3 regions of the Alcaligenes sp. SMD-FA genome follow, and region 3 is predicted to be linked to each of the others. Evidence: predicted binding sites of a transcription regulator. Region 3 holds the regulator's gene; each other region holds the start of a gene.
What was found. Region 3 encodes sigma-54, which starts transcription at its own class of promoters, with help from an activator protein. Its sites were predicted from a motif close to TGGCANGNAANCTGCTTT; they were not measured.
Positions count from the first base shown of each region.

Region 1: OKX01_RS08320 (phenol hydroxylase subunit) is a predicted target of sigma-54. The motif match lies at 3,789-3,806, and genes of this name have one in related genera.
Region 2: OKX01_RS13310 (collagen-like triple helix repeat-containing protein) is a predicted target of sigma-54. The motif match lies at 4,165-4,182, and genes of this name have one in related genera.

Region 1 is NZ_CP110108.1:1,797,791-1,803,627, forward strand. Features, by position in the region: gene OKX01_RS08295 (amino acid ABC transporter ATP-binding protein) at 1-180, shown strand, start outside; gene OKX01_RS08300 (hypothetical protein) at 432-710, opposite strand; gene OKX01_RS08305 (hypothetical protein) at 886-1,356, shown strand; gene OKX01_RS08310 (hypothetical protein) at 1,402-1,764, shown strand; gene OKX01_RS08315 (sigma-54-dependent Fis family transcriptional regulator) at 1,800-3,503, opposite strand; gene OKX01_RS08320 (phenol hydroxylase subunit) at 3,855-4,127, shown strand; gene OKX01_RS08325 (aromatic/alkene monooxygenase hydroxylase subunit beta) at 4,151-5,158, shown strand; gene OKX01_RS08330 (MmoB/DmpM family protein) at 5,158-5,430, shown strand; gene OKX01_RS08335 (aromatic/alkene/methane monooxygenase hydroxylase/oxygenase subunit alpha) at 5,449-5,837, shown strand, end outside.
Region 2 is NZ_CP110108.1:2,881,647-2,887,483, reverse strand. Features, by position in the region: gene OKX01_RS13325 (M16 family metallopeptidase) at 1-51, opposite strand, end outside; gene OKX01_RS13320 (MarR family winged helix-turn-helix transcriptional regulator) at 225-677, opposite strand; gene OKX01_RS13315 (hypothetical protein) at 762-1,655, opposite strand; gene OKX01_RS13310 (collagen-like triple helix repeat-containing protein) at 1,918-4,113, opposite strand; gene OKX01_RS13305 (MarR family winged helix-turn-helix transcriptional regulator) at 4,347-4,937, opposite strand; gene OKX01_RS13300 (collagen-like triple helix repeat-containing protein) at 4,934-5,837, opposite strand, start outside.
Region 3 is NZ_CP110108.1:155,548-161,384, reverse strand. Features, by position in the region: gene OKX01_RS00665 (TonB-dependent receptor) at 1-942, shown strand, start outside; gene rpoN (RNA polymerase factor sigma-54) at 1,099-2,484, opposite strand; gene OKX01_RS00655 (hypothetical protein) at 2,501-3,055, shown strand; gene leuA (2-isopropylmalate synthase) at 3,386-5,080, shown strand; gene OKX01_RS00645 (YwqG family protein) at 5,439-5,837, opposite strand, start outside.

The sequences.
Region 1 (5,837 bases), 1.6 Mb from region 3:
GGTATGACCATGATGTGCGTCACCCATGAAATGGGTTTTGCCCGCAAAGTGGCGGATCGGATGGTTTTCATGGATCAGGGCCAGATTCTGGAGGACGTACCCACGGATGTATTCTTTGGTGATCTGGAGGGCCGGCCACAGCGAGTGCAAACCTTTTTGTCCAAGGAGCTGCGTCTGTAGCTTGTGCTTTTGCAAGGCAGCTGGTTTGATGACTGCCAAGCCAAGCCAAGCCAAGCCAAGCCAAGCCAAGCCAAGCCAAGCCAAGCCAAGCCAAGCCAAGCCAAGCCAAGCGCAGCAGAGGCTGGGGCCCGTCTTCATAAAAAAAGCCCGCCTGTTGAAAATGGGCGGGCTTTTTTATGGGCGAGCAAACCAGGCTTGATGAAACAGGGCTAATGACATGCTTGCCCGGCCTGGGGAGTGTCGCGATGTGCTCAGGATGACTGAGCGGCTGTGTCGAACGATTGCAGCACAGACTCTGATGCCAGTACGGCACGGCGTGCCTGTTCGTGTTGATCATGCAGGGCCAGGTAATGTGCTTCGGCCTCATCGCCTCGCGCTACATCCCCTTTGTATGACTGCGCTACGTAGTTTGCGTACCAAATGGACTCGGCTACGGTCATACCCACAAACACTTCATTGTCGTCCTGATCTTGAGACAGGGCACGGATACCAGATAAATACGCCCGTTCACGGGGCTGAAATTCCAACATAAGACTCCTTGATAAGCCTCCATTGTAGTGGGTAGAAGAAATCAGGCCAGTGTTGTGCCGCTGATGTGGGTTCTATTGAGACCGACAAGCCAGGCAATGACTCGGATCAAGGAACCTTGTCGAGTTAATGGACTCTTAACGTTTGTATGAAAAATACGAAAGGAAAATAATGACGATGTTACGTATATCGCTGACCGTGGGCCTGCTGTGGGTGTCTGCATCGGCTCTCGCTGCCAACGGACAAGAAAATGCCCGTTTAGGGCGGGTCCATGTGCAGGCAGACAGCATTGAAATGCTGGGGGCGAATTCGCTGAAAGCCTCGGGCAATGTGGTGGTGATCGGCAAAGATAGCGTGATTCACAGCCACGAGGCGCTCATTAGCCAAGACGGTTCGGTCATTCAGGTGCAGGCCGTGCAGTCTGGGCAGAGCCACACGTCGGAGTTTGACCCGCTCAGCCTTCAGGATGCCCGTGCGGCGGGGGGAGAAATGAGGCTGCAAAGAGAAGGGTATGTCGCAGTAAAAACAAAAGGTTTAAGTACGACCTGGTGGAATCGTGCCACCCAGACATGCGTCATGGTCAAGACAAGTCAGGGTCGCTATAGCGAGGTCAAGGTGCTTGCCGCTTCTGTGTGCATGGGCTCTTGACGCGCCGTGTTTGGCGATGGCGCTGCCAGCTTGTTGGGATAAATCGTGGAACGTCAAAGACAAGTATTTTTCCATTGTGCTGCCACCGTGTCAGGACTAGGGCTGTCCTTGTTAGCCTTGCTCCTGGCTTTGGTGTTTTTAGTGGATGGGTTTGCTAACCCGCAGCGTCAATTCGCGCTGATCAATTATGTATTTGCCGCCTTGGGTCTGTGTTTTTCCTGCTTGATTTTTGCCATGAGCCGCACTTATGACCGTGTTTGTCGCGGCTTACCGATGGCAAATCAAGGTATTGGTAAACGACTGGGCTGGTATCTAACGGCGCTTTACGCCGTTTTGATCGGTTTGCTTGCCTTGGGTGCCGCAGGCATAGGAGCAAGGCTGCTACAAGGGCAGCATATATTTGGTTAAGGTGAGCGCCTGGCAGGGCAAGGCGCTGGTGCTGTTTACGCTGGCATCGCCACCTTTTTCAGCCGATATGCCAAAGCAGGTCTAGTCAGCCCCAGCCTGCGCGCCGCTTCTGAAATATTCCCGTTCGTCTTTTTCAGGGTTAGCTGGATGATTTGCTCTTCCAGATCATCCAGATTGAAGGGCGTTTCCAACAGATCCTCCAGATATTGCGTCTGGTGCGCGCTGAAACAGGGCTCTTTGGCCATAAAGCCTTGCGTGTTCAAACTGCTCAGATACTGTAAGGCACTTTTCTGTTGCGGAAACAGGTGGTGGGTTTCGATTTCATGATTGTGTTCGGTCAGGATGACACCGCGCTCGATCATGTTCTCGAACTCGCGGATATTGCCTGGCCAGTCGTACTGCATCAACAATTCCCGGCTGCGGTCGCTCACCCCCAGCACGTGCTTTTTGTACAGACTGGAGTACTTGTTCAGAAAATACTCGGTCAGTAACGGAATGTCTTCCTTGCGCTCACGCAGCGGCGGGATGTGGATGGGAAAGACATTCAGGCGATAGTACAGGTCGGCACGGAAAGTGCCTTTTTGTACGGCCTCGGCCAGATCTTCGTTGGTGGCGGCCACGACGCGTACATCGATATGGCGGATGTTTTCATCACCGACGCGCTCCAGCTCCTGTTCCTGCAAGACACGGAGCAGGGCGGCCTGGGACCGGGGCGATAGCTCCACGATTTCATCCAGAAAGATGGTGCCACTCTGGGCACGCTCAAAGCGACCGGGGCGGGATTTATGCGCGCCGGTATAAGCACCTTTCTCGACACCAAATAGTTCTGACTCAATCAGCTCCGGGGGAATGGACGCACAGTTCACTGCAATAAAGGGCTGATCTGCCCGATCGCTGGCGGCGTGCAGGCCGCGCGCGAAGGCTTCTTTCCCGACGCCGGTTTCCCCCAGCAGCAGCACGGAGACTTTGCTTTGTGCCGCCTTTTCCAGCAGATGACAGGCGGCCTGGTAGGCGGCGGACTGGCCAATGGAGTTGGGCAAGGTGAAGTTGGCGCTGGAGTGTTTGAACTCCTGTTCGCGCAACTTCACCAGCTCACATCGCAAGGCAAACAGTTCGTCCTGAACCGGGTCAGGCAGCATGAAGCGGTCAATCTCGGGGTCATCCGCTTCCCATTCTTCGGCAGGCTTGCCCACGATCTTGCAGTGGCTGTGGCCCATGGCGCCGCATTGGGTTTCTTTGTAGATGATGCTCTTGCCCATATAGAAGCTGGTGTAGCCACTGGCATACCCAAGCAAGCTCCAACAGACCGGCTCGCTGGATTGGCCGTGCTCTTTCTGGTGATTGCTGACTTCGTAGGAATCAAACCAGTCAAATTCGCCGTAGTACTGGCCGGCATCGCGATCAAAAGTCAGAGAAGTAGGCACCACTTTGACCATGCCGCGAATGGTGTGCATTTGTGGGCCGGCCAGAAAGGTCTCTTTCAATGAGAGGTCCGGGCGCACTTTTTGGGACACTTCAGCATCTTTCATGCCGGCGTGGTAGCCAAAGCGCATCAGAAAGTATTTGGCGCGCTCGCTGCCCAAAGAGGCAATCAGCTCCTTGCGTAGCTGGCCAAAACCGCTGGCATGCAGCAAAAGCATGCGCTGCTCGCCAAACCATATTTTTCCTTCACGGGCATCAAAGCGAATGGCGTCGATCAGGTCCTGACTTAATGGCAGTGTGAGTTCCGTAGCCCCCATGGCTGTCTCCATCTGTTGTTTCTTATTGTGGTTTTGGGTGTTTTAAAAATCAGTATGCCGCCTGTCTTTCTGGTGACTCAAGGAAAACAGAATAGTGTCCAGAGGACGGATAAAACGGTTTTTTCTAGGGCTTTACCCTAACTCAGCATTTGATGAAAACGGCGCTAAGCACTTGATCAAATGATCAATTTTTTGTTGAGCCAGCCGCTCAGTAGCACAGGGTATCTGACTGCCACCCCCTCTATCTCTTTAATCCTAAAGGGTTAAATCCTTCAAGCATAAAGTTGGCACGCAGTTTGCTATGAACAGGCTGTGGACACTCATGCAACAGCTTGATCAGGAGGAGAACCGATGTCAGACACGAGCTTGCCCACTTTGACAAAGTACGTACGCGTGCGCAGTCCGGCCAATGCCCGCTTTGTGGAATTTGATTTTGCTATTGGTCAGCCGGACCTGTTTGTGGAGCTGGTCATGCCACCGGCGGCATTTGAGCAGTTTTGCCTGCAGAACAATGTCCAGCCCATGAGCGAGGAGCAAATGCGGGTCAATGACGAGAACGAAGAAAAATGGCGTTTTGGTTATGACACTTTGGTCGGTAACAGCCGTCAGGCTGAAGCCCAGTAGGTTTTATTCAGGAGAACAAGAGGATGACATTAGAAATTAAAACGGCCAGTTTGCAGCCCGTGCGGCAAACCTTCGCCAACGTGGCTCGCCGCTTTGGTGAAAAGCCGGCTACCCGCTACCAGGAAGCGACATACGATGCCCAGGCGACGGCCAACTTTCATTACCGGCCCCTGTGGATGCCGGACAAGACCCTGAATGACCCCACGCATACCGCCATCCAGATGAAGGATTGGTATGTGTTCCGTGACCCCCGTCAGTTCTACTACGGTGCTTACGTGCAAAACCGTGCCCGCATGCAGGAAGCGGCTGAAACCAATTACGGCTTTTTTGAAAAGCGTGATCTGGCCCAGTACCTGAGCGAGGAGGTCAAAGCCAAGGTCACCCGTTTGCTGCTGCCTTTGCGCCACATCGAGCAAACCGCCAATCTGAACTTTATGTCCGGCTCGGCCTACGGTTATGGCACCACCATTACCCAAGCCTGTCTCTATGCCGGGATGGACGCGCTGGGTATGGCGCAATACGTCTCCCGTATTGGCCTGCTGATTGATGGCAATAGTGCCGATTCCCTGAGCCAGGCCAAAGAGGCCTGGATGCAGGATGCGGCCTGGCAAGGTCTGCGTGCCTTGTGCGAAAAAACGCTGGTTCAGAAAGACTGGTTTGAACTGCTGCTGGTGCAGTCCTTGCTGATCAACACCGTGGTGCATCAAGTGGTGTATCAGGGGCTGGTGGCGGATCTGGCCAAGGAAGGCGGCCGCGATCTGGATATGCTGCTGGAGTTCATGCTGGATTGTCATAAAGACCTGTCCAACTGGAGCGATAGTGTCTTCAAGATTGCCGTTGCTGAAAGCGAGCAAAACAAGCAGCAATTGCAAAACTGGCTGGATCAGTGGCTGCCGCAAGTGCAAGCCGCCTTCATGCCCTACATCCAGGCTGCCTTTGCCGACCAGGCTGATCAAGTCTGGGCACAAGTGCAGGAAACCATTGCCAAACGCGTCACAAAAGCAGGCCTGAGCCTGGGGGGAGAGGCCTGATGAAATCCAAGGTTTATATCGGTCTGCAAGACAACGACATGTCGCGCTACATCGTCGAGGCCATCGAGCAAGACAACCCGGACGCCACGGTGATTTATCAGCCAGCCATGATTCGCATTGAGTGCGTGGGCCAACTGACCGTCAAGCGCGAGACCGTGGAAGAAAAGTACGGGCAGCAGTGGGACATGCAGGAACTGCATCTGAATCTGATCACCTTGGGTGGCAATGTGGATGAAGATGAAGACCGCTTGTTGTTGCACTGGAACAGCTAAATCAGAAAAGGGGGCAATATGGCCACGAAAAAACTAAATATCAAAGACAAATATCGTTATCTAACGCGTGATCTGGACTGGGAATTCAGCTATCAGGATCGCAAGGACGCCTTCCCCTACGAGGAGTTCGAGGGAATCAAGATTACCGACTGGTCCAAATGGGAAGATCCGTTCCGTCTGACAATGGACGCGTACTGGAAGTACCAGGCTGAAAAAGAAAAGAAGCTGTACGCCATTTTTGATGCCTTCGCGCAGAACAATGGCCAGATGAATATTTCCGATCCGCGTTATCTGAACGCGATCAAGGTGTTCCTGACGGCGGTGACCCCGTTGGAATACCAGGCTTACCAGGGCTACTCCCATGTGGGACGTCAATTCAGCGGCATTGGCGCACGTATTGCGTGCCA
Region 2 (5,837 bases), 1.4 Mb from region 3:
CCCTGCAAGATGGCGCAGGCGCAGGGCGGCAATCAGTACAGAGAGTTTCATGAACACATCCTTACGGTTTTAGCGATGAAAAAGCCAGCCAAGCCGACCAGTGTCTTTTGTAGCATGGGGTCGTTTGGCTGGGTAGGCAGCTTGCCTTACAAATGTCCGGCGTGATCGAAAAAAAACCCATCAGGGACACTGATGGGCAAAACAGCAAGAAAACGATGCCGCGTCTAGCTGGGTTTGTGTTTTAGCCTCTCCAAAGCGTCCTTGCGTAGGTGGCCTAGGCTCTTGAAGAGAAAATCGTAAAGTGCAGCCAATTGCTTGGGGTTGTAGTGTGCCGTGGCATCCATGATGTGATGGGCAGGCAGGTTCATATCAGTAATCAGGCGCTTGCAGCGCTCTTGGTTGGGATACAGGCTGGTCATGCGCCCGTCGCGCGGGTGCGGCTTGCGCAGCAGATATCCGGCGCTTTCCAAGCGTGTAATCAAAGCCTGCGTACCACTGGGACTCAAGTCCAGTAGCTGGGCCAGCTTGCCGGGAGACAGAGGTTTGAACTCCAGTACGAACTCCAGAGCCTTGTATTCATTCAGGCTCAAGCCCGCTGCTTGTGCCAACTGGGTTTTGTTTGCCTCCAGGTAGACATCAAACTGGCGCAGCATCATGCGCACAATGTCGCTTTGCATATGCCCTGATAAAACCTCGTCCCTTGCTTCTGGCTCAGTCCAATCCGTTCTCAGGGGCTGTTTATTAGGCATATGCACACATCCTTAGCGCGGGGGAGCGCCCAGCAAACCGTCAATCAGATCGGTGATGGGGCTTAGTAGACCGACATTGGTGGCGGCGACTGTGTTGCCAGGAGGCGTTTCGGTCGTGGCCGCAGGTGGGCTAAGCAAACCATTGCCCAGCAGACCGGTGATGGGGGCCAACAAGCCTGGGTTATTGGCCATGTCGCCACCAAGACCACTCGTCACGCTGCTGACCAGGTGGGTGATAGGGGCGAGCAGGCCAGCGTTTTGTTCTGTGCCGTCCGCAAGTCCGCCAGTCAGGGAGTGGGCCAGACCAGTAATGGGGGACAGAAGCCCGTCATTGCCGACGTTCCCGCCTGCTAAGCCACCAGTTAACCCATCGACCAGATTGGTGACAGGGGCCAGTAAACCGGCGTTGTTATTGAGTGCTGTGGTTTGAGCACCGAGCAAAGGTTGTAGCTGATTGCTGCCATGCAAGAGCGTATCGCTTGTCGCGGCAAGGCTGCCCGTTAGGTTTTCCAGCGTGGAGCTAATCGGGTTGGGATTGTTGGGGTCGTTATGGAGCAGGCCTCTTGCGCTACCGACCGTATCACTGACTCCATACAACAAGTTGCCCGCCGCTTGTCCTGCGTTGAGTGGGAGATTGGCGTTTTCAATGAGCTTGCCCACAATATCGATGCCATGTTCAGTTTCGTCCAGGGTGACGTTGACGCCCTCGCTGTCGATGATGGTGCCTAGATCAATTGCTTCCATTATTCGAGCTCTCCAGGGCTCTATATCCTGGATGTCTAGTATTTGATCAGCGCTTAATCCAACACGCTGTCCGTAATTGCGCAATCCGACAGGCAGAATGTTATCTACTGCTTGACCTGTATTTGCCAAGCTCGTTTCAAGCGGGCCGGGTTGGACGACCATTGTTTCTGCTGTTCTCAGGTTTTGACTCAGGTTCAGATTTGCTGGAACAGCGAGAGGGCTGGCTCCCAGCAAATCGGCCTGGGCAGTCGTAGAGAACAGACTGGCTGTCAGGCTGAGCAAAACGATCCTGCTGGACGTAAAACGTGTCTTTATAGTCATGACTTACTCCATCTGAAGATCAGGATTGCTCAGGCGTTTCAAATCTGAATGAGTGAGCTCCTGGGGATAAGGGATGGGGCGGTTGAGCGCCCCATCCTTCCGTTTAGCGGGGGCCGCCCAGCAAGCCGCCGAGCAGGCCGGTTACCGGGGCCAGCAAGCCGCCGTTGTTGGTGCCTGCAGTGGTCCCACCACCGGCATTCACGCTGCCAGAGGCACCGCCATCTACCGAAGGGGCTGCTCCGCCCAAAAGCCCGCCGGTCAAACCACCGACCAAGCCAGTTACAGGAGCCAGCAAACCGCCGTTGGCAGCGTCACCACCACCCAGTCCTCCGGTCAGGCCACCCACCAGATTTGTGACGGGAGCCAGCAAACCGCCGTTGGCAGCGTCACCACCACCCAGTCCTCCGGTCAGGCCACCCACCAGATTTGTGACGGGAGCCAGCAAACCGCCGTTGGCAGCGTCACCACCACCCAATCCTCCGGTCAGGCCACCCACCAGATTCGTGACGGGAGCCAGCAAACCGCCGTTGGCGGCGTCACCACCACCCAATCCTCCGGTCAGGCCACCCACCAGATTTGTGACGGGAGCCAGCAAACCGCCGTTGGCGGCGTCACCACCACCCAGTCCTCCGGTCAGGCCACCGACCAGATTTGTGACGGGAGCCAGCAAACCGCCGTTGGCGGCGTCACCACCACCCAGTCCTCCGGTCAGGCCACCGACCAGATTTGTGACGGGAGCCAGCAAACCGCCGTTGGCAGCATCACCACCACCCAGTCCTCCGGTCAGGCCACCGACCAGATTTGTGACGGGAGCCAGCAAACCGCCGTTGGCAGCGTCACCACCGCCCAAGCCTCCTGTCAGGCCGCCGAGCAAGCCGGTAACTGGTGAGAGCAAGCCACCTTCGCCGTTACCTGTCAGGCCACCAGTCAGGGAGGCGACGGCTTGTGTGGCGTGGTTCAAGGTGTTGCCCAGCGGGTTTGTATTGCTGTCAGTTTGGTGAACCAGTCCACCGACCGAGGCAACGGCCTGGCCCAAGTGTCCAACGACACCGCCCAGACCCAGCGGGGCGGCGCCATCGATCTGAGTACCCACATTGCCCAGGGCACTACCTACGCCGCCCAATAGGGCGTTGATGGGCTGGCCAACACCTAGGCCATCGCCCACTTGTTGAGTGATATTGGTCACCGTGGCACCTACAGGAGCGACCACGGTATCCAGGGTTTCACCGACATTGCCCAGGATGGGGTTCAAGCCAACAGGCAAGATGTTGTCGACAGTCTGGCCTACGTTGGCAAGGGAAGGTTCAAGAATGGGGGCGGCATCGGTACCGTCCAGCAAACCGCCCAAACCGAGTTGGCCGGTGATGGGATGCAACAAGCTGCCTTCGCCCAAGAGGGAGTCGGTCAGTGCCGCCACGCCACCTGTGGCGTGGCCCAGCACGGCGGTCAATGGATTAGGGTTGTTGGCGTCAGCATGCAGCAAACCGCCTGCACTGCCCACCGCGTTGCCCAATCCCGTTAAGAGACCGCCTACGCCTTGGCCTAGATTCAGGGGCAGGCCACTATTGCCCAGTTGCTCGCCCAGATTGGTCACAACACCACCTACTTGCTGTGTTAGACCATTGATGGGCTGGCCCAAGCCGGTTGCGCCGCCAATTTGTTGAGTCAGACCCGTGGCTGTGTCCACGACAGGAGCAACCACGGTGTCCAGTGTTTTGCCCAGTTTGCCACCGGTATCTTGTAGACCGACTGGCAGGACATTGTCGACGGCTTCGCCGACATTATTCAGCGTAGTTTCAAGGGGGCCTGGAGTGTGAGGGTTTCCGCCGTTATCACCACCGCCGTTATCACCACCGCCGTTATCACCGCCGCCGTTATCACCGCCGCCGTTGTCGCCGCCGCCGTTGTCGCCGCCGCCGTTATCACCGCCGCCGTTATCACCGCCGCCGTTGTCGCCGCCGCCGTTGTCGCCGCCGCCGTTGTCGCCGCCGCCGTTGTCGCCGCCGCCGTTGTCGCCGCCGCCGTTATCACCACCGCCGTTATCACCGCCGCCGTTATCGCCACCGCCGTTGTCGCCACCGCCGTTGTCGCCACCGCCGTTATCACCGCCGCCGTTATCGCCGCCGTTACCTGGTCCGCCCGTACCTGGGCCAGGGTTGGTGGGGGTTTCTCCACCGCCACCACCACTGCCGCCTCCTAATAAGCTGCCGCAGGCGGTCAAGGTCAATGTGCTGGCCATTAAGGTGGCCAGGAGTGTCAGGCGTAGGCCTGGTTTCTTGCTGTCTGTATTTTTATGCATTGCTTGCTCCAATAAATGATCGGGGTACTTGCTTGCTTCCTGATTCTTGTATAAGCAATTTGCATGCCAATTAATTGGGTTTGCGATAGGCCGCATGTGCTCTTGGTTTGGCGCAAAGTAAGCAAAAAAAAGAGGGCTATTTGTTACGGGTTTTGGGCTTTGGGCGGAACGTGTTACGTAACAAAAAAAGAACCGCTGACAAGCAGCGGTTCGGTAAAGGGAGGGCAGGGTGCTCAGGAGGTTCGTGGCACCAGGGCCTTGGCATCCAGCCAGGCTTTGGTGTTCTGCCTGAAGGTGCTCATGCTATCGACCAGAAAGTCGTACATGGCAATTAGCTGGGCCGGGTTTTGATTCGCTGCGGTGTTGATGGCCTGATTAATGGCACGCTCTTTCACAGCCAGAACCTCGCGACACTTTTCCATCACCGGGTGCAAGGCAATTACGCGCTTGTCCAGGGGGTGACGGCCCCGTGTGATGTAACCCCGATGTTCAAGGCGGTTGATCAGGGCGCTGACACCGCTGGCACTCAAGTCCATCAGGTGTGCTAACTGACCAGTGGGCAAGGCATCGAATTCCATGATGTATTCCAAGGCCTTGAAATCGTTCAGAGGCATGTTTGCCTCTTCGGCCAAGCTGGCTTTCAGAGCTTCTGCGTAGATGGTGAACTGACGACCCAGCATCTTGCCCAGATCCATCAGCATCTTTTCTGAAAGCATGCTGTGTTCATCGTTGTGCGAGGACCAGTTGGAGCGGGCCCCGGCACTTTGTGCGCCAGGGTGACGGCTCACCGGCAAACTGACCGGGTTCATGACTTTATTCATCATTGACGGCCACCTCCCAGCAGGCCACCGAGCAAGCCGGTTACGGGCGCCAGCAAGCCGCCATTGGCTTGCCCACCGCCGCTTGTGTCTGCATTTGCCTGCACGTTGACGCCGCCGGTCAATCCACCCACCAGGCCGCCGACCAAACCGGTAACCGGTGCCAGTAAGCCGCCACCTGCCTGGCCTTCTACGGCGGCGCCACCACCAATCGAAACACTGCCTGTGATACCGCCCAGAAGGCCGGTTACAGGGGCTAGCAAGCCACCGTTGGATGCGTCACCACCAGTCAAGCCACCCGTTAAACCGCCAACCAGGTTAGTGACGGGGGCCAATAGTCCGCCGTTGGCGGCCTCACCACCGCCCAAGCCTCCGGTCAAGCCACCGACCAGGTTGGTAACCGGGGCCAGTAGCCCACCGTTCGCGCCGTCGCCGCCGCCCAAGCCGCCAGTGAGTCCACTGACCAAACCAGTAACCGGGGCCAGCAGCCCACCGTTGGCAGCATCACCGCCGCCCAAACCGCCGGTCAAACCACCGACCAGGTTAGTGACGGGTGCCAGCAAACCGCCGTTCGCTCCATCTCCGCCACCAAGGCCACCTAGCAGCCCGGTTACAGGTGCCAGCAGGCCACCCCCTTCACCGCCTGTGATGCCGCCTAAGCCACCTGTCAGGGAAGCGACGGCTTGGGTGGCGTGATTCAAGGTGTTGCCCAAGGGATTGGTGTTTGCATCTGTCGCGTGCAACAACCCGCCTGCCGAGGCGACAGCCTGTCCCAGATGTCCTACGACACCGCCCAGTCCAAGAGGCGCTGCATTGTCCAACTGGCTACCCACGTTCCCCAAGGCACTACCGACACCCCCGAGCAACGCATTGATGGGTTGGCCTACCCCTAGGCCATCACCCACT
Region 3 (5,837 bases):
TGGTCTGAGACCATCAATATCTATGATCCGGACTACCCGGCACGCCCTTATGTCCCCATGAATGGGCTAAGTGCGCCTAACGTCAGCTATCTGTACAGTGCGGCGCTGGCCGATACCCTGTCTTTTGCAGACGGCAAATATCAGTTGACCCTGGGTCTGCGCCAGCAATGGGTGAGCACCAAGGATAAAAGCGGCAAGAGCGATAATTACCGCAAGAACGCCCTGACACCCACTATTGCCGGTGTCTGGCAATTGCAGGACGACTGGATGCTGTACGCCAACTATGCCGAAGGTCTAACTCAGGGCATGATTGTGGGCGACGACTACGCCAACGAAGGTCAAGTCTTCGCCCCCCAGAAAACACGCCAATACGAGATCGGGATGAAGTACGACAGTGGCGACTACGCACTGACCGCCGCCCTGTTCGACATTACCCAGCCCAATAGCTACGAGAGCAATGAGCGCTTCAATGGCAAGCCCAACTTGAGCTACGACGGTCGTCAGCGCAACCGAGGCGTGGAAGTACAGGTGTTTGGCCAGATTGCCAAGAACTGGCGTCTGACTGGCGGTATCGCCTACCTGGATCCTAAAATCCGCAAGGCCAGCAACCCGGATACCGAAGGGCGTAGCGCCATTGGCCTGTCCCGCTGGGTTGCCAAGGCTGGGATTGAATGGGACACCCCCTTTGTTCAAGGCCTGACCTTAAATGCCAATCTGCACACCCAGTCCAAGCAATATGCCAACGCCAGCAACAGTTACTACATGCCGGGCGTGACCACTTATGACCTGGGCATGCGCTACAAAACACGTTTTGCCGGCAAGGAAGTGACCTTGCGCGCCAGCCTGGAAAACGTAGGCAATAAAGCCTACTGGGTCGTGCCTTTAAGCAATGGCCAAGGCTCACCACGTACCTTCCTGGCTTCGGCCACCATGAAATTCTAAATAGACCAACAATAACCCTGCGATCCAGTGACTCCGTCTGGATGGCAGGCGCTAACTTTGCTTTTGCAGGGCCTGTTCATGCGTGTATGCAGGCCCTGTTTTTTTCATTGTTTCCAAGGTCTTGCCAAGTATCTTGAGCCTGCTGTGGCTGTCGCCCTAGACTCCCGCCGCTGCCCGCATCTTGCGCTGTGAAGCCGGTGCCAAACCTTCCGCCTCCCGGTATTTGGCCACTGTACGGCGCGCCAACGTCAGGCCCTGAGCCTGCAAGAGATCGGTAATCTGCTGGTCCGACAAAGGCTTGGCCGGTGGCTCGTCACGAATCATCTGTACAATCTGCGCCCGCACCGAAGCAGCGGACATATCGGCCTTGCCATCCACACTGGCCAAGGCCACGGTAAAGAACTGTTTAAGCTCCATCACCCCATGCGGCGTCTGCATGTATTTTTGCCGCGTTGCACGCGAAATCGTCGACTCATGCAAATCCAGTTCAGCCGCCAGATCGGCCAACTGCATGGGTTTCAGGGCCGACACACCCTGCGTGAAGAAATCCTGCTGCATCTGCACGATCGCTTGTGCTACGCGCAAAATCGTCACAAAGCGACTGTTGACGCTGCGCAGCAAGCCGGTCGCTTTTTGGCGCTCTGCCAATAAGGCTGGGTGCGCTTCAATTTCATAATCGTGCAGGTTCACCAGTTGCAAGCGCGGTACAGCCAGGGGATTCAAGGCCGCCTGCCAGCTATCCTTGCCACGAATCAGCAAGACGTCCGGCACGACATACGCCGAGACATTCTGCGTCCAGGCACGCCCCGGCTTGGGGTCCAGTTTCAGGATCAAATGATGGGCCCGCTCCACCAGCTCGGCCGGATAGAGGCCTGCACAGCGCTGACGCAGCTGACTGGGCGAGGCCAGAACGCCGACATGCTCACGCACCAGATAGCGGGCGCAATCAAACAAGGCGGGCTCCAGTTGCTGGGCCTGTTGCATCAGTTGCAAGCTCAGGCACTCGGCCAGATCCCGCGCACCGACACCGGCCGGGTCCAAAGACTGCACCTGTGCCAGCGCGCAGCGCAAATCACTTTCATCAATATCCAGCTCAGCGGGCAGGCAGGCCAGCACCTCGTCCAAAGAGACGGGCAGGTAGCCGTTATCGTCCAGCTCGTCGATTAACAACTGTGCCAGGACCCGGTCACGGTCGCTCAAACGCAACAATCCCAACTGCTCGCTTAGATAAGCAGCCAGGTCCTGGTCAATGGCCGATTCGGGGGACCAATCAGGGTCATGCGAATCCCCTTGGTGCTTGGGAAACTCCAGACTCGCCCACGAGGATTCCGCCTCGCCCGAAGCGGCTTCGGGCAATGGCTCGGCGGCGACATCCATCTGCACGTCCAAACGTTCCAGCAAAGGGTTGTCCAGCAAAGCTTGAGCCAACTCCTGCTCCAGCTCGGCCCCCGATAGCTGCAACACTTTAATAGACTGTTGCAATTGCGGCGTCAAAACCAGCGTTTGCTGCTGGCGTAAATCTAGTGACTGACGCGTAAGCATAGGTACAATCGTTTCCATGAAAACTGACAACGCCCAGACACCCACCGCCAACGATAGTCAGGCTCTGCGTAGCACTCTGTTCAAGCTGTGCGCCACAGCCACTATTATCTGCACCGTCATCACTGTCGTAGTAGCCATTATCTGGTGGGACCTTCTCAACCGTCTTATCAGCTTCGGGCGTGGCCTGGATTACTCTGGCCTGCAGGCCTTGAGCATTCAAAACCTGGCGCTGATCAAACAATACAACCCGTTTTTCTGGTGGACGGTAGTGGGCGTCATAACGCTCATTATTGCCTATCTTTTGTATGGCTTTATACAAAGGGTCATGCAACGCAACCAGCAACGCATTATCGACGAGTCCACCGTGGCTCAGTTAGCCCGATCGCTCAGCCGTCCGGCCCGTGAAGTCATTTTGTGGTGCTGGCCCGATCAGCGCAGCCCTTTGACTGTGGGTGATTTACAACGCGCCTATAGCGAGTTGCGCGCTGGCCGCTTTGGCAAGATCGAACTGGCCGAGCAACAAAGCCGCCTGTTACAGGCCGACTATGAGCGCCAAGAACCACAAACCTGACACTTGCCTTCCTGTTTCTTTTGTGTTTGACTAACGGTCATGACTCACGCACGCCAACTCTCCTACGCTTGCCAAGGTTTCAGCCCCGCCGCTGAAGCAACCTTGTCGCGTTCCGTGCGTGAAGGCCGTTCCTCGGCCCCTGCCTCCATCCTATCCCAGCTGCTACTACTAGCGTCCGGTTGCCGGGCCTAGTGTCCTGTGGCAGTTCGGCAGCCAATACTCAGCCACATCTACGTCATTTGTGCCGCCACCGGCCTACGTAAATGCTGCAATCGCTGGTGACGGCAAGAAGTAATCAACACTTTTTGTCCGACAGGTATCCCCATGGCAATGCTGAAAAACCCCTCTCAAAAGTATCGTCCTTTTGTCGCCTTTGATCGCGACTTCGCCGAGCGCACCTGGCCGTCCAAGCGCATTACCAAAGCGCCCATCTGGATGAGCACTGACTTGCGTGACGGCAATCAGTCCCTGATCGAGCCCATGAACGTGGCTCGCAAACTGCGCTTTTTCGAGCAACTCGTCAAAATCGGTTTCAAGGAAATCGAGGTCGGTTTCCCTTCCGCATCGCAGACCGACTTCGATTTCGTTCGCAAGCTGATCGACGAAAACCGTATCCCTGAAGACGTCACCATCATCGTCTTGACGCAATCGCGTGAAGACCTGATCAAGCGCACAGTCGAAGCCGCTGCGGGCGCCAAACGCGCCATCATTCACTTGTACAACGCATGTGCGCCGGCCTTTCGCAAGGTCGTCTTTAACTTGAGCAAGGACGAGATCAAGGAAATTGCCTTGACCGGTACACGTCTGGTCAAAAGCGAAGTGGCCAAGTACCCGCAAACCCAATGGGGCTACGAGTACTCGCCCGAAGTGTTCAGCACCACCGAGCCTGAATTCGCTCTGGACGTGTGTAATGCGGTGGTGAAAGCCTGGGACCCAGCCGCCGACGAGCGCGTCATTTTGAACTTGCCCGCCACCATTGAGGCCACCACGCCCAATATGTACGCCGACCAGATCGAGTGGATGCACAACAATCTGGAGCAACGCAGCAACGTGACCCTGAGCGTACACCCGCACAACGACCGCGGCACGGCAGTAGCGGCTGCTGAACTGGCCGTGATGGCGGGCGCAGACCGTATCGAAGGTTGCTTGTTCGGTAGCGGCGAGCGCACCGGCAACGTCTGCCTGGTGACCTTGGCCCTGAACCTGTACACCCAGGGTGTGAACCCTGAGCTGGACTTCTCGGACATCGACGAAGTGCGCCGCACCGCCGAGTACTGCAACCAGTTGCCCGTGCACCCACGCCATCCTTACGCGGGCGACCTGGTGTTTACCGCCTTCTCCGGCTCCCACCAGGACGCCATCAAGAAAGGCTTGGCACAGCAAAAATCCGACGAACTGTGGGAAGTGCCTTACTTGCCAATCGACCCGGCCGACCTGGGCCGCAGCTACGATGCGGTTATCCGCGTCAACAGCCAGTCAGGCAAGGGCGGTGTGTCCTACCTGCTGGAACAAGAGCACGGTCTGGTCTTGCCACGCCGCATGCAAATCGAATTCAGCCGTGCCATTCAGCGCGTCACCGATTCTTCCGGCAAGGAAGTAACACCTGCAGATGTGTACGGCATTTTCGAGTCCGAATACCTGAACTGCAAAAAGCACTACAAGCTGCTCAAGCACAACATCATCAGCCAGCCGCACGCCGACAGCGGCCAGCAATTCACGATTGAAGTGGATGTGGAACACGACGGTCAGGTTCGCACCTTGAAGGGGTCGGGCGAAGGCGCGATCTCTGCCTTTGTGAATGCTTTGGATATGTCCATCAAGATCATGGACTACAACGAACACGCCATTGGTTCCGGTGCGGAAACCCGCGCTGCCGCTTACGTGGAAATGCGTATCGGTGACAGTCCATCGGGCTTTGGTGTGGGCGTTCACGCCGACATCGTGACATCCTCCTTCCTGGCGATCTTGAGCGCGGTTAACCGCCACACCATCGCCCAGCAAGAAGCTGAAGCGACCACCGCCTAACGATCTTTATGTCGCGACTGGGGTGGTGATCCCACTCCAGCGCCCGCCCGGCCCATCCCGGCCGCGCCTGACCCGCTTTCGCAGCCCGACTTATCGTCGCTCTGCCTGCAACCCGCCCACAAGGCGGGTTTTTCGTGGGCGCAGCATGACTGCTCATCTCAACACGCGGCAAACCCAGCAACGAAGTGCAACCCGCATCAACAATGGCGCAAACATCCACCTTGGCTTGGCTTGGCTTGGCTTGGCTTGGCTTGGCTTGGCTTGGCTTGGCTTGGCAACAGAGCGTAGGGGAAATATCCTCAGCCTTTGTTATTTCGCGTCAACGCAACCAGCCATGCCTTCAATAGCTTGATTGCCCTTAACCGCAGTCAACCTGCAAACGGCTGAAGTCTTTGGCCCGTAATTTATCGTCCTCGATAAAAGCCATGAGGCGTGCACCATCCTGCCAGCACCAATGCAGTTTTTCGTGCGACTGTACGGTCAGCAAAGAGCGCCAGCGCGATTGACTTGGATGCTCCACCTGATTGGGCGTAGGGTCATAAGCCAGGCTGTCCCAGGAAGGACGGCCCAACAGATAGTCGCCAGGCAAATCACCGTTTTCTCCCAGCTTATCGAACCAGTCGTAGAGTTCCTCGAAAGGCACTGGCCAATCCTGACGCAGTTCCTCATGACGCGGAATGTCGATGCAGTTTTTAAACTGCAGCGCCCAGCTACGGGTACTCCAGCGGTGGGGCGCCTGGATCTCCTGAAAACCGCT